DNA from 3 places in the Streptomyces sp. NPDC002306 genome. Region 3 is predicted to be linked to each of the others. Evidence: riboswitches for the same ligand, from Rfam matches in the RefSeq annotation. Region 3 holds a riboswitch; each other region holds the start of a gene.
The links. A riboswitch is a leader RNA that binds a small molecule or an ion and turns the genes downstream of it on or off. The one in region 3 is predicted to bind cobalamin.
Positions count from the first base shown of each region.

Region 1: another riboswitch for cobalamin. It lies ahead of metE (5-methyltetrahydropteroyltriglutamate--homocysteine S-methyltransferase); the one in region 3 lies ahead of ACWCQK_RS13705 (cobalamin biosynthesis protein).
Region 2: another riboswitch for cobalamin. It lies ahead of ACWCQK_RS21575 (ribonucleoside-diphosphate reductase subunit alpha); the one in region 3 lies ahead of ACWCQK_RS13705 (cobalamin biosynthesis protein).

Region 1 is NZ_JBSFCK010000001.1:165,001-175,082, reverse strand. It holds gene metE (5-methyltetrahydropteroyltriglutamate--homocysteine S-methyltransferase) at 258-2,576, opposite strand; cobalamin riboswitch at 2,743-3,020, opposite strand; partial or broken gene ACWCQK_RS00770 (DUF2083 domain-containing protein) at 3,147-3,557, shown strand; gene ACWCQK_RS00765 (chaplin) at 3,710-3,955, shown strand; gene panD (aspartate 1-decarboxylase) at 4,186-4,605, shown strand; gene ACWCQK_RS00755 (GNAT family N-acetyltransferase) at 4,651-4,998, shown strand; gene ACWCQK_RS00750 (aspartate/glutamate racemase family protein) at 5,007-5,645, shown strand; gene gndA (NADP-dependent phosphogluconate dehydrogenase) at 6,587-8,026, opposite strand; gene ACWCQK_RS00740 (transglycosylase family protein) at 8,305-9,516, shown strand; gene ACWCQK_RS00735 (DMT family transporter) at 9,506-10,082, opposite strand, start outside.
Region 2 is NZ_JBSFCK010000010.1:150,199-160,280, reverse strand. It holds gene ACWCQK_RS21590 (bifunctional albaflavenone monooxygenase/terpene synthase) at 1-410, shown strand, start outside; gene ACWCQK_RS21585 (GlxA family transcriptional regulator) at 424-1,389, opposite strand; gene ACWCQK_RS21580 (ribonucleotide-diphosphate reductase subunit beta) at 1,637-2,653, opposite strand; gene ACWCQK_RS21575 (ribonucleoside-diphosphate reductase subunit alpha) at 2,653-5,013, opposite strand; cobalamin riboswitch at 5,140-5,278, opposite strand; gene mctP (monocarboxylate uptake permease MctP) at 5,502-7,112, opposite strand; gene ACWCQK_RS21565 (DUF3311 domain-containing protein) at 7,109-7,375, opposite strand; gene ACWCQK_RS21560 (GntR family transcriptional regulator) at 7,494-8,258, opposite strand; gene ACWCQK_RS21555 (extracellular solute-binding protein) at 8,679-9,959, shown strand; gene ACWCQK_RS21550 (carbohydrate ABC transporter permease) at 10,039-10,082, shown strand, end outside.
Region 3 is NZ_JBSFCK010000005.1:374,869-384,950, reverse strand. It holds gene ACWCQK_RS13735 (hypothetical protein) at 1-1,291, opposite strand, end outside; gene ACWCQK_RS13730 (alpha/beta hydrolase) at 1,461-2,588, opposite strand; gene ACWCQK_RS13725 (class II aldolase/adducin family protein) at 2,810-3,571, opposite strand; gene ACWCQK_RS13720 (lysozyme) at 3,769-4,515, shown strand; gene ACWCQK_RS13715 (anion permease) at 4,659-5,930, shown strand; gene ACWCQK_RS13710 (hypothetical protein) at 5,967-6,188, shown strand; cobalamin riboswitch at 6,346-6,486, shown strand; gene ACWCQK_RS13705 (cobalamin biosynthesis protein) at 6,591-7,535, shown strand; gene ACWCQK_RS13700 (cobyric acid synthase) at 7,532-9,040, shown strand; gene cobN (cobaltochelatase subunit CobN) at 9,037-10,082, shown strand, end outside.

The sequences.
Region 1 (10,082 bases), on a different contig from region 3:
CGGCGAGCGGCCGGGCCGGACCACCCGGGCCCCTGCCCCACCGCCACGCCGGCGCAGCCCGGCACGGTCACCGACTGCCTGCGCTGCGCCGTCGCGGACCTGCTGCGCGGCCACCGCGGCCTGACCTCCTGAACCGCTCGAACCACACGGCCCGTTCACTCGACGGGATCACCGTCACCGGGCAACTCGACTACCACGCACGGGACATGCGACGGGCCGGGCCGCGCGCGGCACCCCGGCCCGAAGCGGTGTCCGGGTCAGGCGGGCGGCAGTTCCCCGCGGACCGTGCGGGCCGCGGCGACCAGGTTCTCCAGGGAGTCGCGGGTCTCGGGCCAGCCGCGGGTCTTCAGACCGCAGTCCGGGTTGACCCACAGCCGCTCGGCGGGGATGGCCTTGAGGCCGGTGCGCAGCAGCGCGGCCGCTTCCTCGGCCTCCGGGACGCGCGGGGAGTGGATGTCGTACACACCGGGTCCCGCCTCGCGCGGGTAGCCGTGGGCGGCGAGTTCACGGGCGACCTGCATGTGGGAGCGGGCGGCCTCCAGGCTGATGACGTCCGCGTCGAGGTCGTCGATGGCCTGGACGATGTCACCGAACTCGGCGTAGCACATGTGGGTGTGGATCTGCGTGTCCGGACGTACCCCGCCGGTGGTGAGACGGAACGCCTCCGTCGCCCAGGCCAGGTAGGCGGCGTGGTCGGCGGCCCGCAGGGGCAGCGTCTCCCGCAGGGCGGGCTCGTCGACCTGGATGACCGAGGTGCCCGCCGCCTCCAGATCGCCGACCTCGTCACGCAGGGCGAGGGCCACCTGCCGCGCGGTCTCGCCGAGCGGCTGGTCGTCGCGGACGAAGGACCACGCCAGCATGGTGACCGGCCCGGTGAGCATGCCCTTGACCGGACGGCCGGTGAGCGACTGGGCGTACGCCGTCCAGCGTACGGTCATCGGCTCGGGACGGGAGATGTCACCGGCCAGGATCGGCGGCCGGACGTAACGCGTGCCGTACGACTGCACCCAGCCGTGCTGGGTGGCGAGGTAGCCGGTGAGCCGCTCGGCGAAGTACTGCACCATGTCGTTGCGTTCGGGCTCGCCGTGCACCAGGACGTCCAGGCCGGTCTTCTCCTGGAAGGAGATCACCTCCCGGATCTCGGCCCTGATGCGCTCCTCGTAGCCGACCGTGTCGATGCGGCCGGCGCGCAGATCGGCCCGCGCGGTGCGCAGTTCACCGGTCTGTGGGAACGAGCCGATGGTGGTCGTCGGCAGCAGGGGCAGGCCGAGGTGGGCGCGCTGGGCCGCGGCCCGCTCGCCGTACGGCTGGGACCGGCGTCCGTCGGCGTCCGTGACCGCGCCGCTGCGCGCCCGTACGGCGGGGTCGTGGGTGATCGGTGAACCGGCGCGGGAGGCGAGGTCGGCGCGGTTGGCGCTGAGTTCCGCGGTGATCGTGCCGGTGCCCTGGGCGAGTCCCTTGGCGAGGGTCACGATCTCGGTGGTCTTCTGCCGGGCGAAGGCGAGCCAGCGCAGGATCTGCGGCTCGATGTCGTGTTCGACGCAGGCGTCGAGCGGGACGTGGAGCAGTGAGCAGGAGGCCGAGACGTCGACGTGGTCGGCCAGCCCCAGCAGGGTGCCCAGGGTGGCGAGGGACTTCTCCAGGTCGTTGACCCAGATGTTGCGGCCGTCCACGACTCCGGCGACCAGGTGCTTGCCGGGCAGTCCGCCCACGGCGGCCAGCGCGTCCAGGTTGGCCGCCGCGGCCTCGGTGAAGTCGAGCGCGAGCCCGTCCACCGGCGCCTTGGCCAGCACCGGCAGGGCGTCGCCGAGCCGGTCGAAGTAGGAGGCGACCAGCAGCTTCGGCCGGTCGGCGAGACCGCCGAGCTCACGGTAGGCGCGAGCGGCGGCGTTCAGTTCGGCCGGGGTGCGGTCCTGGACGAGGGCGGGCTCGTCCAGCTGTGCCCATTGCGCGCCGGCCGCGCGCAGGTCGGCGAGGACCTCCGCGTACACCGGGAGCAGACGGTCGAGCAGGGTGAGCGGGTCGAAGTCGGCGGCGACGCCCGGGGCGGGCTTGGCGAGCAGGAGGTAGGTGACGGGACCGACGAGGACGGGCCGGGCGGCCAGGCCCAGGGAGAGCGCCTGTGTCAGGTCACCGACCTGCTGGGCCGAGTCGGCCGTGAACACGGTGTCCGGGCCCAGCTCCGGCACCAGGTAGTGGTAGTTCGTGTCGAACCACTTCGTCATCTCCAGCGGCGCCACGTCCTGGGTGCCGCGCGCCATGGCGAAGTAGCCGTCCAGGGCGTCCGCCTCGACGGCGGCCCGGTGGCGTGCGGGGACGGCGCCGACCATGACGCTGGTGTCCAGCACGTGGTCGTAGTACGAGAAGTCGCCGGTGGGCACCTCGTCGATGCCGGCCGCGGTCAGTCGCCGCCAGTTCGCGCGGCGCAGTTCGGCGGCGGTGGCACGGAGGGCGTCGGCGCTGATGCGGCCCTTCCAGTAGCCCTCGATCGCCTTCTTCAGTTCGCGGTTCTGTCCCTGGCGGGGGTAGCCGTACACGGTGGCCCGTGCTGACGCGGCCGGTGGCTTGCTGGTCACGGAGATCTCCTTCGCGAGATGAATCCCTGAGATCCCGGAGACGGGACGAGAGCGCGAAGGGTGACGACCGGACGGGTGCGACCTCGCGCGACAGGGCGCGGGCGACTCCGCCTGGTATGGTCGCCGACCCGCCCTCGCGGTCACCGGGATGTCCGCGCACGAGTCGTCCGCGCGCGGGCAGTTGGCAGGTCTTCGGACTCGCGGGCACGTCCTCGTCGTGCGAGTTCCGTGCGGCTTCGGATCAAGCCGCGCGAAGTCGTACGTCGTACTCGTACGAGGACACCTACTGGCCGTCGCTTCCCAGGCCCTGTTCTGTGGACCCAGTGCGTATGACGGCGGTCGTTCCCGCTCACCGCTGCGGGGCAGTCCCGGATTTCCACCGGGTTCCCTCTTGCGACGCATCCCGCCTGGCGGACGGGGCGAACCAGCTGCACCCGCCACCCTAGGGGACGGCGGCACGCGTGCCGTGTCACGTCCGTCATTCGGATGGTGAGGTGGGCCACGTGGCGGACCGGCGTGGCACGGACCGGGGCGGCAAGCGCACCCCGCGCCTCCATGGCCGCGCGGCCGGCGCGGGGCTTCCACTTCTCCCGCGCCGGCGGCACCTGCCCCCTGTGGAACGTCTACGAGGCGTTCGCCGCCCCCGGCCGCATCCACGTCCAGATCGCCGAAATGCCCGACGGTCAACGCTACTTGTGGACGGCCCGCGCCCTCACCCGGCACCGCGGCGGCTGGGGCGAACCCGGCAAGACCTTCGCCATCGGACTCGGCTGCGAACTCCGCCACGCCCGCCGGCTCGTCCACTCCGACGGCCTCGACCTCGCGAACGCCTCCGCCGCCACCCCCATCGGCATGGGCTGCCGCGTCTGCGAACGCCTCGACTGCCCCCAGCGCGCCGCGCCGCCCCTGGGTCACCCCCTGCGGATCGACCAGAACACCAGCACCTTCGTGCCGTACCCCGTCACCGATCCGACGCCCTGACCGGACAGCGTGACGCATGTACTCCGTCCGGGTGGATACGACGGACCGCACCCATCCCCGGCCGCCGCGGGCGCGGATTCCCCGTGTCCGCCGCGATGGAGCGACGGACGGCGGTCTCTTCCGCCGATGGTCACTCAGTGAAGGAGAGCTGTATGAGGTCTCGTGTGATGCGCGGTGCCGGTCTGCTGGTCGCGGCGGGCGCCGTGGTGCTGGGCGGCGCCGCCGTCGCGTCGGCGGACGGCGACGCCCAGGGTGTCGCGGCCGGTTCCCCGGGCGTGCTGTCGGGCAACGTGATCCAGATCCCGGTGAACATCCCGATCAACGTCTGCGGCAACTCGGTGAACGTCATCGGCCTGCTGAACCCGGCCTTCGGCAACACCTGCGCCAACGTCGGCTGAGCCGACCGACCCGCCCCGCCGCCGTCGCCCCGACACCTGGCCGTCGAGGCGACGGCGCCGGACAGCACCGCGGACTCCCGTCCCGGCGACCTCACGGAACACCGCCGGGCCGGGCCCCGCGCGACCGGGACACCGGCCCGTGCACCGGGGAGGCGACCGGTTGTATGGTGCGTAGACAGCCCTTGACCTGCAAGAAAGCAGGCAGGGAGCCTAGCTTCGGGAGTACCTCCATGCTGCGCACCATGTTCAAGTCCAAGATCCACCGGGCCACCGTCACCCAGGCCGACCTGCACTACGTGGGATCGGTGACCATCGACGCCGAGCTGCTGGACGCCGCCGACCTGCTGCCCGGTGAGCTGGTCCACATCGTCGACGTCACCAACGGCGCCCGGCTCGAGACGTACGTCATCGAGGGGGAGCGCGGCTCCGGGGTGATCGGGATCAACGGCGCCGCCGCCCATCTGGTCCACCCCGGCGATCTTGTGATCATCATCAGCTACGCTCAGGTAACCGACACCGAGGCCCGTACCCTGCGCCCCCGGGTCGTGCACGTGGACGCCGGCAACCGGATCGTCGCCCTGGGCGCGGACCCGTCGGAGCCGGTACCGGGCTCGGACCAGGAGCGCAGTCCGCAGGCGGCCGGTGCCTGACCGTCGGGACCGTTCGACTGTTCTTCCGTCCTTCGAGGAGTGCGTGTGAGCGACATCGAGATCCGTGACGACCGTCCGGCCGGTCGCCTGGAGGCGCTGGGCGCCGACGGCGAAGTGGTCGGCCACATCGAGTACTTCGTGCTGGAAGCCCCTGAGCGGGCGCTGGTCCCCGTGCACACCGTCGTCGAACCCGCCCACGAGGGGAAGGGCATCGCGGGTTCGCTGGCGCGCGAGCTCTACGCCATCTCCGGGCGTGAGGGCGTGCCCGTGGCACCGCTGTGCCCGTACGTCGTCAAGTGGGCCGAACGGCACCCGGACGAGGCACCGGCGGTCGCCCCCGAGCTGCTGCGGGCGGCCAAGGACTGGCTGATCGCGCACCCCGGAAGGTTCTGACCCCTCCCGTGCTCGCCCTCCTGCACACGTCGCCCGTCCATGTGCCGGTCTTCGACGCCCTGCGCGACGAGGCCCATCCAGGCCTGGAACTACGGCACTTCGTCGACGAAGGGCTGCTGGAGCGGGCGCGCGCGGCGGGCCCGGACGCCGTGGCCGCGGACGTACGCGTCGTCGTCGACCGTGCCGTGGCCGACGGCGCGCGGGCGGTGCTGTGCACCTGTTCCACCCTCGGCGGCGTCGCGGAGGCGTACGCCGCCGAGGCCGGGGTCCCGGTCCTGCGCGTCGACCGCCCGATGGCGGCGGCCGCGGTGGCGCGGGGCGCGCGCGTCGTCGTCCTCGCCGCGCTGGAGAGCACCCTCGCGCCGACGGCGGCGCTGATCGAGGAAGAGGCCCGCCGGGCCGGCCGCCCGGTCACGGTCCGCACCGTGCTGGTCGACGGCGCCTGGGCCCGCTTCGAGGCGGGCGACGGCGCGGCGTACGTCCGCCGGGTGGCCGCCGTCGCCGACGAGGTCACCGCCGCCGACGTGATCGTCCTGGCCCAGGCCTCCATGGCCCCGGCCCAGTACCTCGCCACCACCCCGATCCCGCTGCTCTCCAGCCCCCGCCCAGGCCTGACGGCCGCCGCCGAGGCCACCCGGCGCGCCTGAGACCGGCGCGAGCGCGGAAACGGTGGGGCATCCGTCGCGCGCCGGACCGGGCGGTGGACACGCCTGCCGCGCGGCGGGCGGGACGGGCGAGATCCCCGCCGTCCCCCGCGCGGGGTGGGGCGGGTTGGGGCGCGAGGCGGGGCGGGGCGAGGCGGGGCGGTGGAGCCCCGGACGAGGTGGACCGGCCCTGGCGTCGACGTTCGCGAGTGGGTCGACCGTCCTCTGCCGTCGACGCCCGCGAGTGGGTCGACCGTCCCCCGTCGTCGTCGCCCGAGAGCGGGCCGCCCGGTCCCTGTCGTCGGCGCCGGCGAGTGGACTGACCGTCCCCTGTCGTCTACGCCCGCGAGTGGGTCGACCGTCCCCCGTCGTCGTCGCCCGCGAGTGGGCAGCCCGCTCCCTGTCGCCGACGCCCGTGAGCGAGCCGACCGCCCCCGTCGTCGACGCCCGCGAGTCAGTCGACCGTCCCCCGGTCGGCCGCGCCCGCAGGTGAGTGGTGGCGCGGACCCCGGGTACGCGGGGGAGTAGTCCTGTGCGAAGGATCATCGATCGGCCGGAGGGACGCCATGACGAACCCCTATCCCGACCCCGCCCCACCCGGACCGACACCGCCGGGCCCCGACCCGCGGCCCCCGGAGCCCTACCCGGATCCCGCACAGCCGCCGACCCCGACGCCGCCTCCGGACCCCGTACAGCCCCCGGCCCCTGTCCCGGATCCCGCGCGGCCTCCGAAGCCGACGCCGCCCCCGGCGCCCGGACCGCCGGTACCCCCGCGTCCGGGCCCGCCCCCGGGCCCCGCCCCGTCGCCGGTCCCGCCGGGCCCGGAACCGGTGCCGGCCCCCGAGCCGGGGCCGCCGCTCACCTGACACGACGGACGGCATGCCGACGGCGGGCGGCCTCGAAGGTCGCCCGCCGTCCGGTGTCCAGCGCCGACAGCGCCGCTGTTACGCCTCGACCTCCGACCGGTCCCCGCCCCACAGCGTGTGGAACGAGCCCTCGCGGTCCGTCCGCCGGTAGGTGTGCGCACCGAAGAAGTCCCGCTGGCCCTGGGTGAGCGCGGCCGGCAGCCGCTCGGCGCGCAGCGCGTCGTAGTACGCGAGCGCCGCGGCGAAGCCGGGGGTCGGGACGCCCTCGCGGGTCGCCGCGATCAGGACCTCGCGCCAGTCGTCCTGCGCGCCGGCGATCTCCTGCGCGAACGTCTTGTCGGACAGCAGGCTCGGCAGGTCGGGCCGGGCGTCGTAGGCGGCCCGGATGCGGTCCAGGAAGGCCGCGCGGATGATGCAGCCGCCGCGCCAGATCGAGGACACGGCACCGAGGTCGATGTCCCAGTCGTACTCGTCGCTGCCCGCCGCGATCTCGTGGAAGCCCTGCGTGTACGACACGATCTTCGACGCGTACAGCGCCTGCTCCACGCGGTCCGCGAACGAGGCCGCCTCGGAGTCCGACAGCGCCGAGGCCGTCGGGCCGGCCAGGCCCCGCGAGGCCTCGCGCAGCGCGCTGTGGCCGGACAGGGAGCGGGCGAAGACCGCCTCCGCGATACCGGACACCGGGACGCCCAGGTCCAGGGCGATCTGGACCGTCCAGCGGCCCGTGCCCTTCTGCTCGGCCTGGTCCTCGACGACGTCCACGAAGGGCCTGCCCGTCGCCGCGTCCACGTGCGACAGGACCTCCGCCGTGATCTCGATCAGGTACGAGTCGAGCCGGCCGGTGTTCCAGGTGCGGAAGATCTCCGCGATCTGCGCGGGGGAGTACCCGGCGACGTCACGCAGCAGCTGGTACGCCTCGGCGATGAGCTGCATGTCGGCGTACTCGATGCCGTTGTGGACCATCTTCACGAAGTGCCCGGCGCCGTCGGGGCCCACGTGCGTCACGCAGGGGGCGCCGTCCTCGGCCTTCGCCGAGATCTTCTCCAGCATGGGGCCGAGGGAGTCGTACGACTCCTTCGGGCCGCCCGGCATGATGCTCGGTCCGTTCAGCGCGCCCTCCTCGCCGCCGGAGACGCCCATGCCGACGAAGTGGATGCCCTGCTCGCGCAGGGCCCGCTCGCGGCGCCGGGTGTCGGCGAAGTGCGCGTTGCCGCCGTCGATGATCATGTCGCCGGGCTCCAGGAGCGGGGCGAACTCCTGGATCACCGCGTCCGTCGGCTCGCCGGCCTTCACCATGATGACCAGACGACGCGGCCGCTCCAGTGCCGCCACGAAGTCCTTGGCGGTCTCGGCCGCGACGAAGTCCCCCTCGTGCCCGAACTCCTCCACCAGGGCGTGCGTACGCGCCGCCGTCCGGTTGTGCAGCGCGACCGCGTAACCGTTGCGCGCGAAGTTGCGGGCGAGGTTGCGGCCCATGACCGCGAGACCCGTGACGCCGATCTGGGCTGTAGTGCTCATACGGTTGGCTCCTAAGGATCCTGATCTCGGTCGTGCCGGTCGTGTCCGCCAGTATTGCCGCATCGACCATCCTGACGTTCCGGTACGCCGACCGCACGTCCGGGCTGTTCCATGTTGCCTACGCAGATACGCGCGGGAACCCCCACCTGCCTCAGCCGTTTCGCAACTCGGATGGATTACTCGTCACTTGTGTGACAGGGCGGCTGATTGCTGTCTTGTCCTGGCCTGTTCGCGGCGCTTACTTTTGGCCCTCCTGACGCATGTCGAGGGGGCTCCCCATGGCCGTACGCGGCCGGCACCGCCGGTATCAGCCGAACAGGATCAACCGCGCCTCACTCACCGTCACGGCGGGCAGCGCCGGGATCGCGATCCCGCTGATCGGCGCGGGTGCCGCTCAGGCGGCCGACGTGGACACCTGGAGCAAGGTCGCCGCCTGCGAGTCCAGCGGCGACTGGAGCATCAACACCGGCAACGGCTACTACGGCGGACTGCAGTTCAGCCAGTCCACCTGGGAGGCGTACGGCGGCACCGCGTACGCGCGACGGGCGGATCTGGCCACCCGGGACCAGCAGATCGCCGTCGCGGAGAAGGTGCTGAAGGGACAGGGGCCCGGTGCCTGGCCGGTGTGCTCGGGACGGGCCGGACTGACCCGCGGCGGCGACACGCCCGACATTCACCCGGCCGGCACTACGTCGACCCGGACCGCCAAGGGTTCCGCGCCGACCTCCACGCGGGCCTCGGCACCGGATGTGCAGCCGCAGACCACGCCCCAGTCCCGGGCCGGCACAGCCGAGATGTACACGGTGGTACGCGGGGACACGCTCTCCGGGATCGCCGACGAGCAGCGGGTCCGAGGCGGTTGGCGGGGGCTCTACGACGCCAACCGGAGAACCGTCGGCGCGGATCCCGACCTGATCCTGCCGGGCCAGCGGCTGAACCTGCGCGCCAAGGCCGCCGGCACGACGACCCCGACCCACACCGCCCCCAGCCACGCCACCCCGAGTCACACCACCCCGAGCCACACGACCCCCGCGCACCCCGCGCGGAAGGCCGTCTCGAGCGACACCGGGTCGACCACCACCGGCCACTCCCTGGTCGCCCCGGTCGACGCCGGTACGGGCACGCCGTACCACGCGCAGGGTTCCTCCTGGTCGAAGGGCTACCACACGGGCGTCGACTTCCCCGTGGCCACGGGGACGACCGTCAAGGCGGTCGCGGCGGGGCAGGTCGTCAGCGCCGGCTGGTCCGGCTCCTTCGGCTACCAGGTGGTCATCCGGCACTCCGACGGGCGCTACACCCAGTACGCGCACCTGTCGGCGATCTCGGTGAAGCCCGGGCAGTCGGTGGACGGCGGCCGGCGCATCGGCCGCTCGGGGTCGACGGGCAACAGCACGGGCCCGCATCTGCACTTCGAGGTGCGGACGGGGCCCGGATTCGGTTCGGACGTCGACCCGGTGGCCTATCTGCGGGCCGGCGGCGTCAGGATCTGACGCGCGTACGACGCCGGGCGACGACGGGCATCAGGACGAACGGGCCGCCGTAGAAGGAGCTGTAGTAGTACGGCGGCTCGTCCTGCGGCCGCTCGTCCGGCTGCCCGTCCGCGTCGGGGAGCCGCCGCACGAGCGGGACCGGCTCGGGGCCGTCCACCCGCAGCCGCGCGGCGACCGCCTGCCCGGGGATCCGCGGGACCCCGGTGACCTGCTCGGCCTCCCGCATCTCCGCGATGTCCCGCATCTCCGCGATCTCAGCGATCTCCGCGAGGAGGAGTGCGTCCGCCTCCGCCCGTGGCTCCGGCACCGGAGCAGCTCCGGCGACCGTCACCGCGCCGGTCCGCAATACGGTCTCCGCCGTCCCCGCGTCCACGAGTTCCGCGTCCACGAGCTCCGCACTCGTGAGCTCCGCAGCCGCAGGTTCGGCCGTGTGCTGCGCGGCCGCCTCTTCCGCCGCCGTCCGCGTCAGGCGCTCGGTCGTCAGCAGGATCAGGCCGCCCGCCGCCACCACCGCGCAACTCAGGGCGAGCGCCGTGCCGGTGGTGCCGTAGCGGAAGGTTTCGCCG
Region 2 (10,082 bases), on a different contig from region 3:
ATGTCGTCGTCGAGGCCATGCGTTTGCGCCCCGCCGTATGGATATTGACGCGGCGGGCGGTGACCGAAACCGAACTCGGCGGGTACCGCATTCCGGCCGGTGCGGACATCGTGTACAGCCCGTACGCGATCCAGCGCGACGCGCGTTCCTACGCGGACAACCTGGAGTTCGACCCCGACCGCTGGCTGCCCGAGCGGGTCAAGGACGTACCGAAGTACGCCATGAGCCCGTTCAGCGTGGGCAACCGCAAGTGCCCCAGCGACCACTTCTCGATGGCACAACTGACGCTGATCACGGCGGCGGTGGCGACGAGGTACCGCTTCGAGCAGGTGGACGGTTCGAACGACACGACCCGGGTGGGCATCACGCTGCGTCCGCACAGGCTGCTGCTGAGGCCGGTGGCGAGGTGACGTCCGCGGACGTTCAGGCGGCCTCCGGGCCCCTGAACGTCCGCCGGTAGGCGTGCGGGGTGGTCCCCAGCGCCCGGTCGAACTGATGGCGCAGCGCGGCCGCCGTACCGAACCCGGTACGCCAGGCGATCGCGTCCACCGTCTCGTCCGTCACCTCCAGCAACCGCTGTGCCAGCAAGACGCGTTGGCGCAGGATCCAGCGGTAGGGGGTCGTCCCCGTCTCCTGCTGGAAGCGGCGGGCGAAGGTGCGCGGGGACATGTGCGCGCGGTCGGCGAGCTGCTCGACGGTGACCTCCTCGTCGAGGTGGTTCTCCATCCACACCAGCACCTCGCCGACCGTGTCGCACGCGGCCCTGGGCAACGGCCGCTCGATGTACTGCGCCTGCCCGCCGTCCCGGTGCGGCGGCACCACCATCCGGCGGGCGATCCTGTTGGCGACCTCGGGACCCTGTTCCTTGCGCACGATGTGCAGACAGGCGTCGATCCCGGCCGCGGTGCCGGCGGAGGTGATCACCGGGTCCTCGTCGACGTAGAGCACGTCCGGCTCGATGATCGCCCGTGGATTGCGCCGGGCCAGGTCCTCGGCCTGTCGCCAGTGCACGCTGCACCGCCGGCCGTCGAGCAGCCCGGCCGCGCCGAGCACGAACACCCCCGAGCACACGCTCAGCACCCGGGCCCCGCGGGCCACGGCCCGCACCAGGGCGTCGAGCAGCTCGGGGGGATAGGCGCGGTTGACGTAGTCGCTGCCGGCCGGCACGGCGATCAGATCGGCTTCCTCCAGCCGGTCCAGGCCGTACGGCGTCGAGACGCTGAGCCCGCCGACATGGGTGTCGAGCCGGGGGCCCTCGGCGGAGACCACGGCGAAGTCGTACACCGGCAGGCCCTCGTCGCTGCGGTCGATGCCGAACACTTCGCAGACGACGCCGAGTTCGAAGGGATGCACGCCGTCGAGGAGGACGGCCGCCACGTTCTTCAGCATGCTGCCAGTGTGCCTCGGAAGTGGCAGCAATTCGAGGGTGCACGGCAGTACTGCCACTGTTTGTAAGGAGTGTTCGGCGTGACAGTGGTGTCATGACTACAGCGCAGACAGAAGCCCTGACCGCGATGGCCGCCGTCCTCGGGATCCTGGTTCTCCTGGTCCTCCCCTCACTGGTCGGCATCGTGCGCGAGGCGCGCGTCGACCGACAGCTCAGGGAGGCCCAGGAGCTCCGGGAGACCGGACGGGGTCAGAAGTCCTCGTCCAGGTCGACGGTGCCCTCCACCGCGACCTGGTACGCCGACGGACGCCGCTCGAAGAAGTTGGTCAGTTCCTGAACCCCCTGGAGCTCCATGAAGGAGAAGGGGTTCTCGGAGCCGAAGACCGGGGCGAAGCCGAGACGGCTCAGCCGCTGGTCGGCGACGCACTCGAGGTACTGGCGCATCGAGTCGGTGTTCATGCCCGGCAGGCCGTCACCGCACAGGTCGCGCGCGAACTGGAGCTCGGCCTCGACGGCCTCCCGGAGCATGTCGGTGACCTGCTGCTGGAGTGCGTCGTCGAAGAGCTCCGGCTCCTCCTTGCGGACGGTGTCGACCACGTCGAACGCGAAGCTCATGTGCATCGTCTCGTCGCGGAACACCCAGTTGGTGCCGGTGGCCAGGCCGTGCAGCAGGCCGCGGCTGCGGAACCAGTAGACGTACGCGAAGGCGCCGTAGAAGAACAGGCCCTCGATGCACGCGGCGAAGCAGATGAGGTTGAGCAGGAAACGGCGGCGGTCGGCCTCGGTCTCCAGACGGTCCAGCTTCTCGACCTCGTTGATCCACCTGAAGCAGAACTCGGCCTTCTCGCGGATGGAGGGGATGCTCTCCACGGCGTCGAAGGCGGCCGTCCGGTCCTCCGGGTCGGGGAGGTAGGTGTCCAGCAGCGTCAGATAGAACTGGACGTGCACGGCCTCCTCGAACAGCTGGCGCGACAGGTACAGCCGCGCCTCCGGGGAGTTGATGTGCTTGTAGAGCGTGAGCACCAGGTTGTTCGCCACGATCGAGTCGCCGGTCGCGAAGAACGCGACCAGGCGGCCGATCAGATGCTGTTCGGCCGGGGTCATCTTCGCGAGGTCGGCCACGTCGGAGTGGAGGTCGACCTCCTCCACGGTCCAGGTGTTCTTGATCGCGTCCCGGTAGCGCTCGTAGAAGTCGGGGTAGCGCATCGGGCGCAGCGTCAGCTCGAAGCCCGGGTCGAGGAGGTTCTGGTTACGGGTGGAGCTCATTACTGGCAGGCCTCGCAGGACTCGGGGTTTTCGAGGGAGCAGGCGACGGCGTCGGGGTCGGCCGCCTGCTGGACGGGGATGGTGGCCTGCGCCTGGGCCGCCCGCGCGATGCGGGTCGCCGGGCGCGAGCGCAGGTAGTACGTCGTCTTCAGGCCCGACTTCCAGGCGTACGCGTACATCGAGGAGAGCTTGCCGATGGTCGGCGTCTCCAGGAACAGGTTCAGGGACTGGGCCTGGTCCAGGAACGGCGTCCGGGCCGCGGCCATGTCGATCAGACCGCGCTGCGGGATCTCCCACGCCGTGCGGTACAGCGCCCGTACGTCGGCCGGGATCCACGCGAAGTCCTGCACCGAGCCGTTGGCGTCGCGCAGCGCCTCACGGGTGCGGGCGTCCCACACGCCGAGCGCCTTCAGGTCCCGCACCAGGTAGGAGTTGACCTGGAGGAACTCGCCCGACAGGGTCTCGCGCTTGAACAGGTTGGAGACCTGCGGCTCGATGCACTCGTACACGCCCGCGATGGACGCGATGGTGGCGGTCGGCGCGATCGCCAGCAGCAGCGAGTTGCGCATCCCGGTGACGGCGATACGTTCCCGCAGGGCCGCCCAGCGCTCCGGCCAGGTGAGCTCGACGTCGTAGTGGTCGGGGTGCAGCACGCCCCGCGCGGTCCGGGTCTTCTCCCAGGCCGGCAGCGGGCCGTTGCGCTCGGCCAGTTCGGCGGAGGCCTCGTACGCGGCGAGCATGATGCGCTCGGCGATCCGGGTGGAGAGCCGCTTGGCCTCCGGGGAGTCGAACGGCATCCGCAGCTTGAAGAAGACGTCCTGGAGCCCCATCGCGCCCAGGCCCACCGGACGCCACTTCGCGTTGGAGCGGCCCGCCTGCTCGGTCGGGTAGAAGTTGATGTCGACCACCCGGTCGAGGAAGGTGACCGCGGTGCGGACGGTCTCGTCCAGCCGCTCCCAGTCGAGGTCACCGTCGACGACGAACGCGCCCACGTTGACCGACCCCAGGTTGCAGACCGCCGTCTCCCCGTCGTCCGTGACCTCCAGGATCTCGGTGCAGAGGTTGGAGGAGTGGACCACGTGGCCCGGCAGGGCCGTCTGGTTGGCGGTGCGGTTGGCGGCGTCCTTGAAGGTCATCCAGCCGTTGCCGGTCTGCGCGAGGGTGCGCATCATCCGGCCGTACAGATCGCGGGCGGGGATCGTCTTCTTCGCCAGGCCCGCCGCCTCCGCCTTGTGGTAGGCCGCGTCGAACTCCTCGCCCCACAGGTCGACCAGCTCGGGCACGTCGGCGGGGGAGAAGAGGGACCACGGGGCGTCGGCGTTCACCCGGCGCATGAACTCGTCCGGGATCCAGTGCGCGAGGTTGAGGTTGTGCGTACGACGGGCGTCCTCACCGGTGTTGTCGCGCAGCTCCAGGAACTCCTCGATGTCGGAGTGCCAGGTCTCCAGGTACACCGCGGCCGCGCCCTTGCGCCGGCCGCCCTGGTTCACCGCGGCGACCGAGGCGTCGAGGGTCTTCAGGAACGGGACGATGCCGTTGGAGTGCCCGTTCGTGCCGCGGATGAGGGAACCCCGCGAGCGGATCCGGGAGTACGACAGACCGATGCCGCCGGCGTGCTTGGAGAGCCGGGCGACCTGGTGGTAGCGGTCGTAGATGGAGTCCAGCTCGTCCAGCGGCGAGTCGAGGAGATAGCAGGACGACATCTGGGGGTGGCGCGTACCGGAGTTGAAGAGCGTGGGCGAGGACGGGAGGTAGTCGAGGCGGCTCATCAGCCGGTAGAGCGAGGCCACCTGGTCCAGGGCGCGGACGGTGTCGTCCTCGGCCAGGCCGCACGCCACGCGCAGCATGAAGTGCTGGGGCGTCTCGATCACGCTGCGGGTGATCGGGTGCCGCAGCAGATAGCGGCTGTGCAGGGTGCGCAGGCCGAAGTAGCCGAACCGGTCGTCGCCGTCCGGGTCGACGAGCGCGTCGAGACGGGCCGCGTGGAGGCGCGCGAACTCCGCCGTACGGTCGGCGATGAGCCCCTCGCGGTGCCCGACGGCGACGGACTCGGTGAACGTCGTCACGCCCTGCGAGGCGGCCTCGGCGGCGATGCTGACGGTCAACAGCCGGGCGGCGAGCCGTGAGTAGGCGGGGTCCTCGGAGATGAGCCCCGCGGCCGCCTCCGTGGCCAGCTCGCGCAACTCCGTCTCGTCCGCGCGCGCGGACCGGCCGCGCAGCGCGGCGGCGGCGACCCGGCCGGGGTCGGCGTCGGGGAGGTCGGCGGTCAGCGCGGTCAGGGTCCGCAGCAGCGCGGTACCGGGACCGTCGATCTCCTTCGCCGGGGTCGCTGAAGCCGGATCGGCTGGCGCGATGGTCACGTGGGGGCTCTCCCTCGCTCGGCACGGGGACCTCGCGGAGGGCAGCGGGCAGCACACGAGCGCACGGGGGCGTCGCGTCCACCGGCCCATTCCACGAGGCCCGGACGTCAGGGCACCCGGACCGGACGGCCGGGCGCGCTGTCGGCAGGTCCTCGGACTGACGCGAGTGCGTGTCCGTTCTGGGACGGACATGCACAAGTACACCGTTGCGGGACAGTTCCGGATTCGCACCGGATTCCCCTGCGGCGACAGCGAGCATGAGCATACATCTTGTGCCGGGCTGCGGTGGCACCACCAGATGTTGTGTCGTGTCGGCTTCGGAGCGTGTCAGAGCGTCAGCTCGCGGGCCGGTGGCGGGCATGGCGAAGGGCGGCCGGGCCCGTCGGCCCAGCCGCCCCATGGCTCACTTCCACCACACCGAAGGAGCCGGATCTCCGCCCGGGCGCCTTCGGTCCCTCCGCCGGGCGACGCCCAGGCGGTGTTGCGCCCTAGTGCGCCGAACCCGCGGTCGCCGGCGGCAGCTCCACCTGTACGCCGGGATCGCCCGCGTCCGCCGTGTAGTCCTGCGGACTGGTCTCGTCGACGCCGTCCGGGGCCTTCAGGGCCCGCAGCACGAAGGTGAGGAACACGGTCACCACCGCGTTCAGCACGAACGCCGTGAGGCCGATGTAGCCGATCTCGCCGATGCCCGGGATCTCCTTCGCCGAGCCGCCGAAGTGCTTCTGCGTGGGCGAGGCGACGCCGTACGCGGCGAGCGTCCCGTAGAGCATGCCGACCGCCCAGCCCGCGAGCAGCGCCCAGCGGTGGAACCAGCGCGTGAACAGGCCGCCGACCAGGGACGGGAAGGTCTGCAGGATCCAGATCCCGCCCAGGAGCTGGAAGTTGATGGCGACCGTCTTGTCCATCGTGAGGACGAAGACCAGGGCTCCCACCTTCACCAGCAGCGAGACCAGCTTGGAGACCTTCGTCTCCTGCTGGGGTGTCGCGTCGGGCTTGATGAAGTCCTTGTAGATGTTGCGCGTGAAAAGATTCGCGGCGGCGATCGACATGATCGCGGCCGGGACGAGCGCCCCGATGCCGATCGCCGCGAAGGCCACCCCCGCGAACCAGTCCGGGAACATGTTCTCGAACAGCTGCGGGATGGCCAGCTGGCCGTTGGTGACCTTGACGCCGGCCGCGATCGCCATGAAACCGAGCAGCGCGAGCAGGCCCAGCATCAGGGAGTACAGCGGCAGGATCGTGGTGTTGCGGCGGATCACCTCACGGCTGCGGCTGGACAGCGTCGCCGTGATCGAGTGCGGGTACATGAACAGGGCCAGCGCCGAGCCGAGGGCCAGGGTGGCGTACGTCCACTGGCCCGCCTGGGCCGGGACGAGGCCGCCCGCGCCGGCCGCGGTGTACTTGTCGCTCGCCGCCGAGAAGATCTCGTCGAAGCCGCCGAGCTTGATCGGGATGTAGATGATGGCCACCGCGATCACGAGGTAGATCAGCGTGTCCTTCACGAACGCGATCAGGGCGGGGGCGCGCAGCCCCGAGGAGTAGGTGTACGCGGCCAGCACGCCGAACGCGATGAGCAGCGGGAGGTCCTTGACGAACCAGTTGGTGTTCTCGCCGCCGCCCACGCCCATCACGTCCAGCACGGCCTGGATGCCGACCAGCTGGAGCGCGATGTACGGCATGGTCGCGAGGATGCCGGTGACGGCCACGGCGAGGGACAGGCCCTTGGAGCCGAAGCGGCCGCGCACGAAGTCCGACGTCGTCACGTATCCGTGCTTGTGGGAGACCGACCACAGGCGGGGCAGGAACGTGAAGATCAGCGGGTAGACCAGGATCGTGTACGGCACGGCGAAGAAGCCGGCCGCGCCCGCCGCGTAGATCGCCGCCGGTACGGCGACGAAGGTGTACGCCGTGTAGAGGTCGCCGCCGAGCAGGAACCAGGTGACCCAGGTGCCGAACGAGCGCCCGCCCAGGCCCCATTCGTCCAGGCTGTGCTCGTTGTCCGGCCTGCGCCAGCGTGCGGCGAGGAAGCCCATGACCGTGACGGCCACGAAGAAGAAGATGAAGACGGCGAGTGCCACGCCGTTCACGCCGTCGTTCACGCGTCGACACCGCCCTTCGCGGTGGTGCGGGCGCGCTGGTCACGCCGCCACAGCTGGTGGGCGATCACGGTGAGCGCGGTCGAGACGAGCACCCACAGCATCTGGTACCAGTAGAAGAACGGGATGCCGATGAAAGTCGGATCCGTCTTCGCGTACGACCCGACCCACAGCATCGCCACGAAGGGCGTGACGAGACAGAGGCCGATGACGACGCGCACCGGCGTCACCACCGGCCCTCTGTTCGCTTCTGGGGCAATTGACATCTGGCGACTCCGTCCCCTCGCTGATCACCGCTGACGCGCAGGCAATCTAGGTCACGGTGTTGCGTGAACGGAACCCCTCGTCCGTATGACGGGTGCAGAGCGTGTGAAGAAAGCCGGCTCAGTCCTGAGGGCGCTTGAGCCTGGCCACGAACTTGTACCGGTCGCCCCGGTACACCGACCGCACCCACTCCACCGGCTGGCCGTCCTTGTCCAGCGAGTGCCGGGACAGCATCAGCATGGGCAGGCCGACGTCGGTGCCGAGCAGGCCCGCCTCGCGCGGGGTGGCCAGCGAGGTCTCGATGGTCTCCTCGGCCTCGGCGAGGTGGACGTCGTAGACCTCGGCCAGGGCGGTGTAGAGGGACGTGTACTTCACCAGCGACCTGCGCAGCGCGGGGAAGCGCTTCGCCGACAGGTGGGTGGTCTCGATGGCCATCGGCTCGGCGTTGGCCATGCGCAGCCGCTCGATGCGCAGTACGCGCCCGCCGGCGGTGATGTGGAGCAGGCCGGCGAGGGTGTCGTCGGCGGTGATGTAGCCGATGTCCAGGAGCTGCGAGGTGGGTTCGAGGCCCTGGGCGCGCATGTCCTCGGTGTACGAGGTGAGTTGCAGCGCCTGGGAGACCTTTGGCTTGGCGACGAACGTGCCCTTGCCCTGGATGCGTTCGAGGCGGCCCTCGACGACGAGTTCCTGGAGCGCCTGACGGACCGTGGTGCGCGAGGTGTCGAACTCGGCGGCCAGCGTCCGCTCGGGCGGGACCGGGGTGCCGGGCGCCTGCGTCTCCGTCATCTCCAACAGGTGCTTCTTCAGGCGGTAGTACTTGGGCACGCGCGCGGTACGGACGGTCGCCCCACCCTCGTTCTCCGCACTGCTGACGTCGGTGCTCATGCTCTGCCTTCCCGGCTCCGGGTGCCGAAGCGACCGACGTACCGTCGGCCGCGGCTCACATCGTGGCACGGCTTCGTGTACGGGGTGTCCCCCGCGGTGACCACGCACGCTCCGTGATCCCCTCTGTATACCGTTGGCCCTCGCTTTGGTCTAGTCCAGAGGGCCGGGCGAGTGAGTGCGGTACGCGTGAACTGGCCCGTCCGTTCTGGTCGCTTGGAAATGAAAAGTCCCTGCATATCGCGGTCCCGTAACGGACGACTCGACCCCCTTCGAACACCCTTGACAGCCCTATTGGTCTGGGCCAAGCTCCCCCCTACTGGTCTACACCATTGGTCCAGTCCCGGCCCCACGGGCGGTACGGCGCGTTGACGGTCACCGCGGGGAGCAGGGGGGTTTGTGGGCATCCCTGAGGAGGGTGGCGTGAAGCGCAAGCTGACAGTCGCGATCGGTATCGCGGGAATGATGGTCTCCATCGCGGCGTGCGGGGGCAGCGGCGACGACGGCGGCGAGAGCAAGGCCGGGGCGGACGGCTACAAGGGCCAGACGCTCACCGTGTGGGTCATGGACGGCTCTTCGCCGGACCAGTGGCAGAAGGACGTGACCGCCGCCTTCGAGAAGAAGACCAAGGCGAAGGTCAAGTTCGAGGTCCAGCAGTGGAACGGCATCCAGCAGAAGCTGACCACCGCCCTGTCCGAGGAGAACCCGCCGGACGTCTTCGAGATCGGCAACACCCAGACCCCGGCCTACGCCAAGACCGGCGGCCTGGCCGACCTCGCCGCCCTGAAGGGCTCCCTCGGCGCCGACTGGACCCAGTCCCTCAACAACTCCTCCGTCTTCGACGGAAAGCAGTACGCGGCGCCCTGGTACTTCGCCAACCGCGTCGTCATCTACAACAAGAAGGTCTGGGCCGACGCCGGCATCAAGGACCTGCCCAAGACGCGCGACGAGTTCTACGCCGACCTCAAGCAGATCGGCACCAAGACCAAGAACGAGCCGATCTACCTGCCGGGCCAGAACTGGTACCACTTCGTCGGCCTGACGGTCGGTGAGGGCGCCGAGCTGGTCAAGAAGGACGGCGACAAGTACGTCTCCAACCTGGCCGACCCGAAGGTCGCCGCCGCGATGGAGACCTACAAGAAGTTCCAGGCGCTGTCCAAGGCGCCGAAGGACAAGGACGAGGCCACCCCGCAGCAGGGCGAGGTCTTCGCCAAGGGCAACGTCGGCGCCATCATCGGCATGGGCTGGGAATCCGGCATCGCCATCAAGGCCAACCCGGCCATCGAGAAGGAGATCGGCTACTTCACCATCCCCGGTGCCGCGGCCGACAAGCCCGAGGGCGTCTTCCTCGGCGGCTCCAACCTCGCCGTCGCCGCGGGCAGCAAGAAGCAGGCGCTCGCCGACGAGTTCCTGAAGATCGCCCTGTCCGACCAGTACGAGGGCGAGCTGGCCAAGCTCAACGGCGTCATCCCGAACAAGGAGTCGCTCCAGACCAACCTGACGGGCAACGCCGCCGCCGAGGCGGCCGCGCCGGCCGCCGCGGGCGGTGGCACCACGCCGCTGATCCCGGAGTGGGCCGCCGTCGAGAACGCGCCCAACCCGATCAAGACGTACATGACCGCCGTGCTGAACGGCAAGTCCCCGGCCGAGGCCGCCAAGCAGGTCGAGGACGAGTTCAACAAGCGCCTGTCGCAGCAGCAGTAGCGCCCGCAGGAGGCGGGGGCCGCCCACCCGGCGGCCCCCGCCCCCAGCGTCGAACCGGTCGAGAGAAGAGATGGCGAGCATGACCGTGCAGACCGAACGGCCGCCCTCCGGCCCGGCGGACGT
Region 3 (10,082 bases):
CGGACTCCAGGTGCCGGACGAGCATCGGGGCCTCGCCGTGGTCGGCGACGGCGGCTGCGGTGTCGACCCACAGCCAGGTGGCCTCTTCCCGGGTGAGCACCTCGTGCGCGTCCTCGGGGTCGATGCCGTCGTGCTCGGCGAGCCACAGCAGGGCGTAGGGCCGCAGCGCCGGCTCGTCGACGACCGAGTGGACGTCGTGCTCGGCGGGGGCGCCGACGACGCGCAGCGCTTCGAAGGCGAGGCCGCGCAGCAGGGCGTCCTCACCGCGGGCGGCGGCCAGCAGGTCGGTGACGGCGCGGCCGACGGGGCGGGCGGCGAGCCAGGCGCGGTACTCGGCGCGGGCCGCGTTGGGGCGCAGCTGGGCGCAGCCGCGCAGCATGTCCTCGGCGGCCTGCTCGATGTTCCCGGCGGGGCTCTGCGCGGCGACGCAGATCTGCTCCAGCTTGACCCAGACCGCCCAGCTGCCCAGTGGGGTGAGGGTGGCCTGTCCGTCGCCGTAGGTGAGGGCGCCGACGGAGGCGAGGGCGTGCAGGGCCCACTCGAGGAGCGGCGCCAGCTCGGCTTCCCGGGCGGGCTCCGCCGCGGCGTCGGCGGCGGGCGCGGCCGCGGCGGCGGCCAGGGCGGACACGGCGGCGCTGGGCACGGCGTGGGGGCCGTAGGGGATCTCGCAGCGTTCGGTGCGCAGCTCGGTGACCCGCTGGGCGAGCAGGTCGAGGAGCTGGGCCACGGGGACGGGCCCGGCCGACAGCTGGAGGAAGGAGAGCACCTGGGGCATGCCAGAGACGACCTCGGCGACGGTCGAGGGCTCGTGGTCCGCGGATTCCGGGGACGCGAGCGACCAGGCGTCGAAGAGGGCGACCCAGCCGCGCAGTACGGCGCTGTCGTCCCGGTCCCAGGCGCGCAGCCGCCAGCCGGGGCGGGCGCTGTCGCCGTGCACCTCGACGAGTCCGGCCAGGCGGGCGGTGTCCCAGTCGGCGCGGACCTGATCCGCGGTCAGACCGAGATCCAGGGCCGCCCGTTCGGCGGTCGCGTCGGTGAGGGTGGCCTTGCCGTCGGCGGTCGCGCCGTCGCGGCCGGGGCCGAGGGCGGTGTCGGCCCAGCGGGCGACACGGGCCGCCGGAGCCAGACCGGAGCGAGCCATTCTGGCCAGTTCCGCGGGGGCCGGCGTGCCCTCCGGAGGTCGGGGTGCGGGGCGGCGCGAGCGCCGCTGGTTCACAGCTCTGGGGGCGGCGGCCAGGGGTCGGGGGCGGACGAGTCGAAGCCTGGAGTCGCGCGGGATACGGGACGTCACAGGTGCAGTCTTCCGGTTGACCGTCCGAAAACCCAAACGGAACGTCACGGCGGGCGACGGGACTGGCCAACGCATGGGCTCGGGAGAGAGGCTGACAGGTGCGTTCAGGCCAGTGGTACGGCATTAAACGGAAGCAGGTCGACCGGTCGGTGGCCGGTGCGCGAACCGGTCACATCAGGGGGATCAGGAAGCGCCGCAGCGCTTCCTCGTAGGCGGCCGGGTCGGGGTTCCACATGGCGCCGTGCGGGGCGCGCGGGACGGTCTGGAGACCGACCAGATCGGGACGGCGGCGGGCCAGGCGGCGCGAGAGGTTCCAGGGGGCCACGGTGTCGTCCGGGCCGTGGAAGATCATGGTCGGCACCTGGAGCAGGCCGGGGTCGGCGGGCTCGTCGTCGTGATCGCTGTTCATACCGGTGCGGCCCTGGGCCGCGCGGACGGCCAGCGGCAGCAGCGCGCCCGGAGTGCCGCGGGCCGCGGCGAGAGCCCGCAGCGTGGTCTCCCAGCTGAGGACCGGGGAGTCCAGGACGAGCCCCGAGATGCGGTCGCGCAGTCCCGAGTGCGCGGCGGCCCGCAGCGCCATGGTGGCGCCGATGGACCAGCCGAGGAGGACGACGCGTTCGGCGCCGTAGCGCACGGCGTAGCGGATCGCCGCGTCCAGGTCGCGCCACTCGGACTCGCCGAGGTGGTTCAGGCCGTCCGGCGAGCGGGGTGCGCCGAGGTCGCCGCGGTAGGCGAGGGCGAGCACCGGCAGGCGCAGGCCGTGCAGGAAATCCATGACGTTCATGGCGAGTTCCCGGGTGGTGCCGAGGCCGTGCACCGCGATCACCCAGGTGTCGCGGGTGGCGGGGACGAACCATGCCGGGAGGGAACCGAGTTCGCCCGGGATGTCGATGTCGGCGTGGTCCAGGCCGAGGGCGGCGCTCGGGTTGCCGACGTGGACGTTCGGGGTGAGCCACGCCTTGTCGCCCGGCTCCAGGGTGCCGTGGGTGACGCGCTCCAGGCGGCGGACGACGGTGTCGGCGGAGTGCGGGGCGCCGGCCAGGACGGGGCCGACTACGGCGTGGGAGCCGTTACCGGCGAGGCCGTAGGTGCCGGGCCGCAGCGAGGCCAGATCCCTGGTGAGGGTGATCTGCCCGGCGGCCGTGCCGTGGACGGTGAGCCTGGGTTCGGTGGGCAGGGGGCGGCCGGCCGGCGCCTTGAGAGCGGCGTCGCTGGCGAGCCGGCCGGCGGCCACCGCGGCGGCACCGGCCCCTACCACTGCGGTGACGGCAGCAGCCGTCGCTTTGACAGGGCGCACCAGACCAGTGTCGTGGCGGACCGCTCGACCGGCCAGCGGGAGGCGGGGAGGGGGTGACGGGGCACGCGGGCAGGGCGGAACGCGGGCAGAGCGGGACGGAACGCCGGACGAGACGGACGACGGCCACGGGACCCGCGGCGGCGAGGGCGCGGGCAGTGGGGTCGCAGACAGAGGGGATCGCAGGCGGAGGGATCGCAGGTGCGAGGTCCCTCACCCGGGGGTCAGGGGCGTTGGCCGTACTCGCGGAGCCGGTTCGCCGCCTCCGCCAGTTGGCCGGCCGACAGCAGGTTCGGGGTCAGGCCCGGTACCGAGGACGCCGTCAGCCACAGCCGGCACATCCACTCCAGCTGTGCCGTGCGGTCGTAGGCCTGGTCGAGGGTGGCGCCGTAAGTGAGGGTGCCGTGGTTCTGGAGGAGGCAGCCGGTGCGGTCGGCCAGGGCGACGCGCACGTTCTCGGCCAACTGCTCGGAGCCGTACGGCGCGTAAGGGGCGACCCGGACGGGGCCGCCGAGGGCGCCGGTCATGTAGTGGATCGCCGGGAGCTCGGGGACGAGCGTGGAGACGGCCGTGGCGTGCACGGCGTGGGTGTGCACGACGGCGCGGGCGTCGGTGGTGCGGTGGACGGCGAGGTGCATGGGCAGCTCGCTGGTCGGGACGAGGGTGCCGAGCACCTGCCGGCCGTCGAGGGTGACTCCGGTGATGTCGTCCGGCGTCAGCCGGTCGTACGGCACACCCGACGGCGTGACCAGCACGGTGTCCCCGACACGCGTCGAGACATTGCCGGAGGTGCCGACCACCAGTCCGTCGGACACGGTCCGGCGGGCGGTCGCGACGAGCGCGGCCCACGCGCGCGCCTCCTCCTCGGACACCCCGCTCCCCCGCGCCTCCGCCACGCCTCCCACGCCCTCGCGCACACCCTGCGCACCCTCCCGGGCGCCCCGTTCATCCCGTTCGTCCCGTTCGTCGTGCCGTCGCTCAGCCATGCCGCGATCCTGCCAGGCAGCGGTGCGGCACGCTGTCCGGCCCGGGGCACCGTAGAGCGGTAGTTGAGACTCCGTAAGGCCGCATATCCGTATACATCACCTTCTCCAGCACCTTGGCCGGGGATCGACGAGCATGCGTGGATCTTCGAGTAGCCTCTGGGGGATTTGCCGTACGCGTCGCCATTCCGGGGGGAAGCATGGCCCGTGATCGCACACCGTCCCGCCGCCGCGCCCGCGTGATCGCGGCGTCGGTGGCGGCTCTCACCTTCGGGAGCGCGCTCGCCGGGGCGCCGGCCTCGGCGGCGGCCCGGCCCAAGGGGCACGACGTCTCGTCGCACCAGAGGGACGTCGACTGGCGGGACGCGCGGGCCAAGGGCGCGGCGTTCGTCTACGTCAAGGCGACCGAGTCCACCGGTTACCGCAACCCCTACTTCGACCGGCAGTACCGGGGGGCGCGCGGCGCGGGACTGCTCCGCGGGGCGTACCACTTCGCGCTGCCGGACCAGTCGTCGGGCACGGCGCAGGCCGCGTACTTCGTGCGCAACGGCGGCGGCTGGACCCCGGACGGCGGGACGCTGCCGCCCGCGCTCGACATCGAGTACAACCCGTACGACGGCGAGCACCGGTGCTACGGCCTGAGCAGGGCGGGCATGGTCGACTGGATCCGGTCGTTCAGCGACGAGGTGAAGCGCCTCACCGGCCGCCGTCCGGTGATCTACACGACCACCCGCTGGTGGAACACCTGCACGGGCGGCAGCCGCGCCTTCGCCGCCGACCACGCGCTGTGGATCGCCCGGCACGGCTCGGCGGACGCCGGCGCGCTGCCCGCCGGATGGTCGTCGTGGACCTTCTGGCAGTACGACAACGGCGGCAGCCTGCCGGGTGACCAGAATCTCTTCAACGGCTCGCCGGGCCGCCTGAAGGCGTTCGCCCGGGGCCGCTAGCCCTGCCAGGTCCGGGCCGTCACTCCCGAAAGGGGCGACAACCCTCCGCCCGCGACACCTTGACGCCCGCCCTAGTTCATCTTCCGTTCATCCAGGTTACCTACGTTCGTCCAGCCAATGACTTCGAAAGATTGCCTGGGTAAATGGAAAACTTCTCGCTGATCCTCGCGATTGTGGTGGTAACCGCACTCGCGTTTGATTTCACGAACGGTTTTCATGACACCGCCAACGCGATGGCCACGACCATCTCGACCGGTGCGCTCAAGCCCAAGATCGCGGTGGCCATGTCCGCCACGCTCAACCTCGTGGGCGCGTTCCTCTCCGTGGAGGTCGCCAACACGATCTCCAAGGGTCTCGTCGACGAGACCGGCATCCGTCCCGAGGTCATCTTCGCGGCCCTGGTCGGCGCGATCCTCTGGAACCTGCTGACCTGGCTGGTGGGCCTGCCCTCCAGTTCCTCGCACGCCCTGATGGGCGGTCTGATCGGTGCCACCATCGCCTCCGCGGGCACCGGGGCCGTCCACGGCGACGCGCTCGTCACCAAGGTCCTGATCCCGGCCGTCGCGGCCCCGATCGTCGCCGGCGCGGCCGCGCTGCTCGCCACCCGCCTGTCGTACACGCTGGGCAGGAAGGCCGACGGCAAGGCCGCCGCGAAGGGCTACCGCGCGGGCCAGATCGCCTCGGCCGGCCTGGTCTCGCTGGCCCACGGCACCAACGACGCGCAGAAGACGATGGGCATCATCACCCTCGCCCTGGTCGCCGGCGGCGCCGTCGCGCCCGACTCGGACCCGCCCGTCTGGGTCATCCTCTCCGCCGGTCTCGCCATCGCGCTCGGCACCTACCTCGGCGGCTGGCGCATCATCCGCACCATGGGCAAGGGCCTGACCGACCTTCAGCCGCAGCAGGGCTTCGCCGCCCAGACCAGCGCCGCGACGGTCATCCTGGCCTCCTCCCACCTCGGCTTCTCCCTCTCCACCACCCACTCGGTCTCCGGTTCGGTGATGGGCGCGGGCCTCGGCCGCAAGGGCGGCGTCGTGCGCTGGTCCACCGCGACCCGCATGTTCGTCGCCTGGGCCCTGACCCTGCCGGCCGCCGCGCTGGTCGGTGCCCTCGCCGAGTCCGTGACGGACCTCGGCGGCTGGGGCACGGCCGTCGTCGCCGTCTTCCTGATCGCCTCCAGCGCCGCGATCTGGAAGCTCTCCCGGCGCGAGGTCGTCGACCACAGCAACGTCAACGCCCCGGAGCGGCCCGCCGGTGTCGTGACCACCGCCATCGCCGCGGTGACCCCGCCTCCCGCGGGCACGGTGAGCACGGACCTCACGGCCACGATCCCCGCCCCCGCCGCGTCCCTCCCCGCCCAGGCCACCGCCGCGTCCGTCGCCGACCCGGCGACCCCGCCGGCCGCCACCGTCTGAACTCCCCGCGCACCCGGTTAAGAAGGAAGCATCACCATGAACATCGACTGGGCGAGCCTGGGTTCCGTGTTCGGCGTCAGCCTCGTGGTCACCGTGGTCCTCGTGGCCCTGTTCACCCTCGGCGTCATGGGCCTCTCGCGCCAGGAACGGGCGTCCGCGCGGGGCGGTTCCGCCGCGCTGGCCGTGACCGGCGCCTACGCCTGCTTCGCGGCCTGCACCGCCGCGGTGGCCTACGGGATCTATCTGATCGTCGCCTGACCCGCGCTCACACGCGCGCCGTCGCCCAAGGGGCGGCAGGAACCCACCGGTTCCTGCCGCCCCTCCCCACGTTCCACCGCCTTCACACGGGGCGGCACCCGTCGCCCGTGTGGGGCTGCACACACTCCTCCGTTGCAGGTCAACAGCAAGTTGACGGCCCTTCCGGGCCCGTGGTGGACTGCCGGAGCCATGTACGGAGGCAGAAGAGGAAGCCGGTGTGAATCCGGCGCGGTCCCGCCACTGTCACCGGGGTAGTAAGCCCCCGGGAGCCAGGAACTCTCGCCGCCGGTCTCGTCGAACCAGGGCGTGGACACCCTGAGTGAGGACATATCGCCATGCTCGGCTGCCGATCGAGTCTCAGCGCCCCGTCGTCGCCCGGTACCACCACGATCGGCTGAACCGATGCGTGCCGACCGCGTCTTCGCGTACGGCGCCACCGCCGGCCTCCTGGGCGACCTGCTCCTCGGCGATCCCCGCCGGGGGCACCCGGTCGCGGCGTTCGGGCGGGCGGCCGGGGCCGTCGAACGCATGCTGTGGCGGGACCACCGGGGCCGGGGCGCGCTGCACACCGTCGTGTGCGTCGGCGGCGCCGTGGCCCTCGGGGCCGCGGCCACCCGCGCCGCGCGTTCCTCCACCGCCGCCTCCGTGGCCCTGACCGCCACCGCCACCTGGGCCGTCGTCGGGGGCACTTCACTCGCCCGGGAGGCCGGGGCCGTCGCACGCGCGCTGCGCGCCGGGGACATCGACGGTGCCCGCGCCCGGCTGCCCCATCTGTGCGGGCGCGACCCGCAGGCCCTGGACGCCGACGGGATCGCCCGGGCGGTCGTCGAGTCGGTCGCCGAGAACACCTCCGACGCCGTCGTCGGCGCGCTGGTGTGGGGAGCCGTCGGCGGGGTGCCGGCCCTGCTCGGCTTCCGGGCCGTCAACACCCTCGACGCCATGGTCGGCCACCGCTCGCCGCGCTATCTGCGCTACGGGTGGGCCTCCGCCCGCCTCGACGACCTCGCGGGCTGGCCGGGCGCCCGCCTCACCGCCGTACTCGCGGCCCTCGCCGGAGACGATCCGCGGGGGGCCGTACGGGCCTGGAGGGCCGACGCGGCCCGGCATCCCAGTCCCAACGCCGGTCCGGTGGAAGCCTCGTTCGCGGGAGCCCTCGGCGTGCGGCTCGGCGGCACCCTCTCCTACGCCGGGCGGGTCGAGCACCGGCCCGTCCTCAACGGCGCCGGCGGACGGCCCGTCCGGGTCACGGACATCGACCGGGCCGTACGGCTCTCCCGTCGCGTCGGCTGGCTCGCGCTCGGCGTCAGCGCCGCGGCCCGAATCCTCGTGAAGGGACGCACGTCATGAACGGTGGTCTCCTGGTCGCCGGCACCACCTCCGACGCCGGCAAGAGCGTCGTCACCGCGGGGATCTGCCGCTGGCTGGTGCGACAGGGCGTCAAAGTGGCGCCGTTCAAGGCGCAGAACATGTCCCTGAACTCGTTCGTCACCCGCGAGGGCGCCGAGATCGGGCGTGCCCAGGCGATGCAGGCACAGGCCGCGCGCGTCGAGCCGACCGCGCTGATGAACCCCGTGCTGCTCAAGCCCGGGAGCGACCGCAGCAGCCAGGTCGTCCTCATGGGCAGGGCCGTGGGCGAGATGACCGCGCGCGGCTATCACGGGGGGCGGCAGCAGGCGCTCCTCGGGACCGTCCTCGACTGCCTCGCCGAGTTGCGGGGCACCTATGACGCGGTGATCTGTGAAGGGGCCGGCAGTCCGGCCGAGATCAACCTGCGCCGGACCGACATCGTGAACATGGGGATCGCCCGCAACGCCCGGCTGCCCGTGCTCGTGGTCGGCGACATCGACCGCGGGGGCGTGTTCGCCTCCTTCTTCGGCACGGTCGCGCTGCTGTCCCCCGAGGACCAGGAGTTCGTCGCGGGCTTCCTCGTCAACAAGTTCCGCGGCGACGTGTCGCTGCTGGAACCCGGGCTGGACATGCTGCACGGACTCACCGGCCGCCGCACGTACGGCGTCCTGCCGTTCCGGCACGGCCTCGGCATCGACGAGGAGGACGGACTGCGGGTCTCCCTGCGGGGGGCCGTCCGCGAGTCGGCGGTGTCCGCCCCGGTCGGCGAGGACGTCCTGCGGGTCGCGGTCTGCGCGATCCCGCTGATGTCCAACTTCACGGACGTGGACGCGCTGGCCGCCGAACCGGGCGTCGTGGTGCGGTTCGTGGACCGGGCCGAGGAACTCGCCGACGCCGATCTCGTCGTGGTGCCGGGAACCCGGGGGACGGTCGCCGCCCTGGAATGGCTGCGGCGGCGCGGTCTCGCGGACGCGCTGCTGCGCAGGGCCGCCGAGGGACGGCCGGTGCTCGGCGTCTGCGGCGGCTTCCAGATCCTCGGCGAGCACATCGAGGACGAGGTGGAGAGCCGGCGCGGGGCGGTCGACGGGCTCGGGATGCTGCCCGTACGGGTGCGGTTCAGGCCCGAGAAGACCCTCGCCCGACCGGTCGGCGAGGCCCTCGGCGAACAGGTCGAGGGGTACGAGATCCACCACGGGGTCGCCCGGATCACCGGCGGGGAGCCCTTCCTGGACGGCTGCCGGGTCGGCGCCGTCTGGGGCACCCACTGGCACGGCTCACTGGAGTCGGACGGTTTCCGGCGGGCCTTCCTGCGCGAGGTGGCGGCCGCCGCGGGCCGCCGCTTCGTACCGGCCCCCGACACGTCGTTCGCCGCGCTGCGCGAGGAACAGCTCGACCGGCTCGGCGACCTGATCGAACAGCACGCGGACACGGACGCGCTGTGGCGGCTCATCGAGTCCGGCGCGCCGCAAGGACTGCCCTTCATCCCACCGGGAGCGCCCGCATGAGCACAGTGTTGTTGTTGTCGACCGCCGACACCGATCTGCTGGCGGCCCGGGCCTCCGGCGCCCCGTACCGGATCGGCAACCCGACCCGGGTCGACGTCGCCGAGGAGCTCCCGGAGCTGATCCGGGGCGCCGACCTCGCCGTCGTACGGCTGCTCGGCGGCAAGCGGGCCTGGGAGGACGGGCTGGCCGTGCTGAAGGCGTCCGGCGTGCCGACCGTGCTGCTCGGCGGGGAGACCGTTCCCGACGCCGAGCTGATGGCGGAGTCCTCGGTGCCGGCCGGCGTCGTCGCGGAGGCGCTGCGCTATCTCGTCGAGGGCGGCCCCGCCAACCTCGTCGAGCTGGCCCGGTTCCTGTCCGACACCGTGCTGCTGACCGGCGAGGGCTTCGTCGAACCGCTGAAGATGCCGGAGTACGGGGTCCACGGGTCGCGTCCGCGTGAAGCGGGCCGGCCGACCGTCGGCGTGCTCTTCTACCGCGCCCACCAGCTGAGCGGCAACACCGGCTTCGTGGACACACTGTGCGACGCCATCGAGGCGCGGGGCGTCAACGCCCTTCCCGTGTACTGCGGTTCACTGCGCGGCGCCGATGCCGGGCTGTACGAGATCCTCGCGTCGGCCGACACGCTGGTCGCCACCGTGCTCGCCGCGGGCGGCACCCACGCCTCGCGGGCCTCCGCGGGCGGCGACGAGGAGGCCTGGGACATCGGCGCCCTCGCCGACCTCGACATCCCCGTGCTGCAAGGGCTCTGCCTGACCTCGTCGAAGAGCGCCTGGGAGGCGTCGGACGCCGCGCTCTCCCCCATGGACGCGGCGATGCAGGTCGCCATCCCGGAGTTCGACGGACGCCTCATCACCGTGCCGTTCTCCTTCAAGGAACAGGGCCCGGACGACGTGCCGGTGTACGTCGCCGACCCCGAGCGGGCCGCGCGGGTCGCCGGAATCGCCGTACGGCACGCCCGGTTGAGGCACCGGCCCAACGCCGAGAAGAAGCTCGCGCTGGTCTTCACCGCGTACCCCACCAAGCACTCCCGGGTCGGCAACGC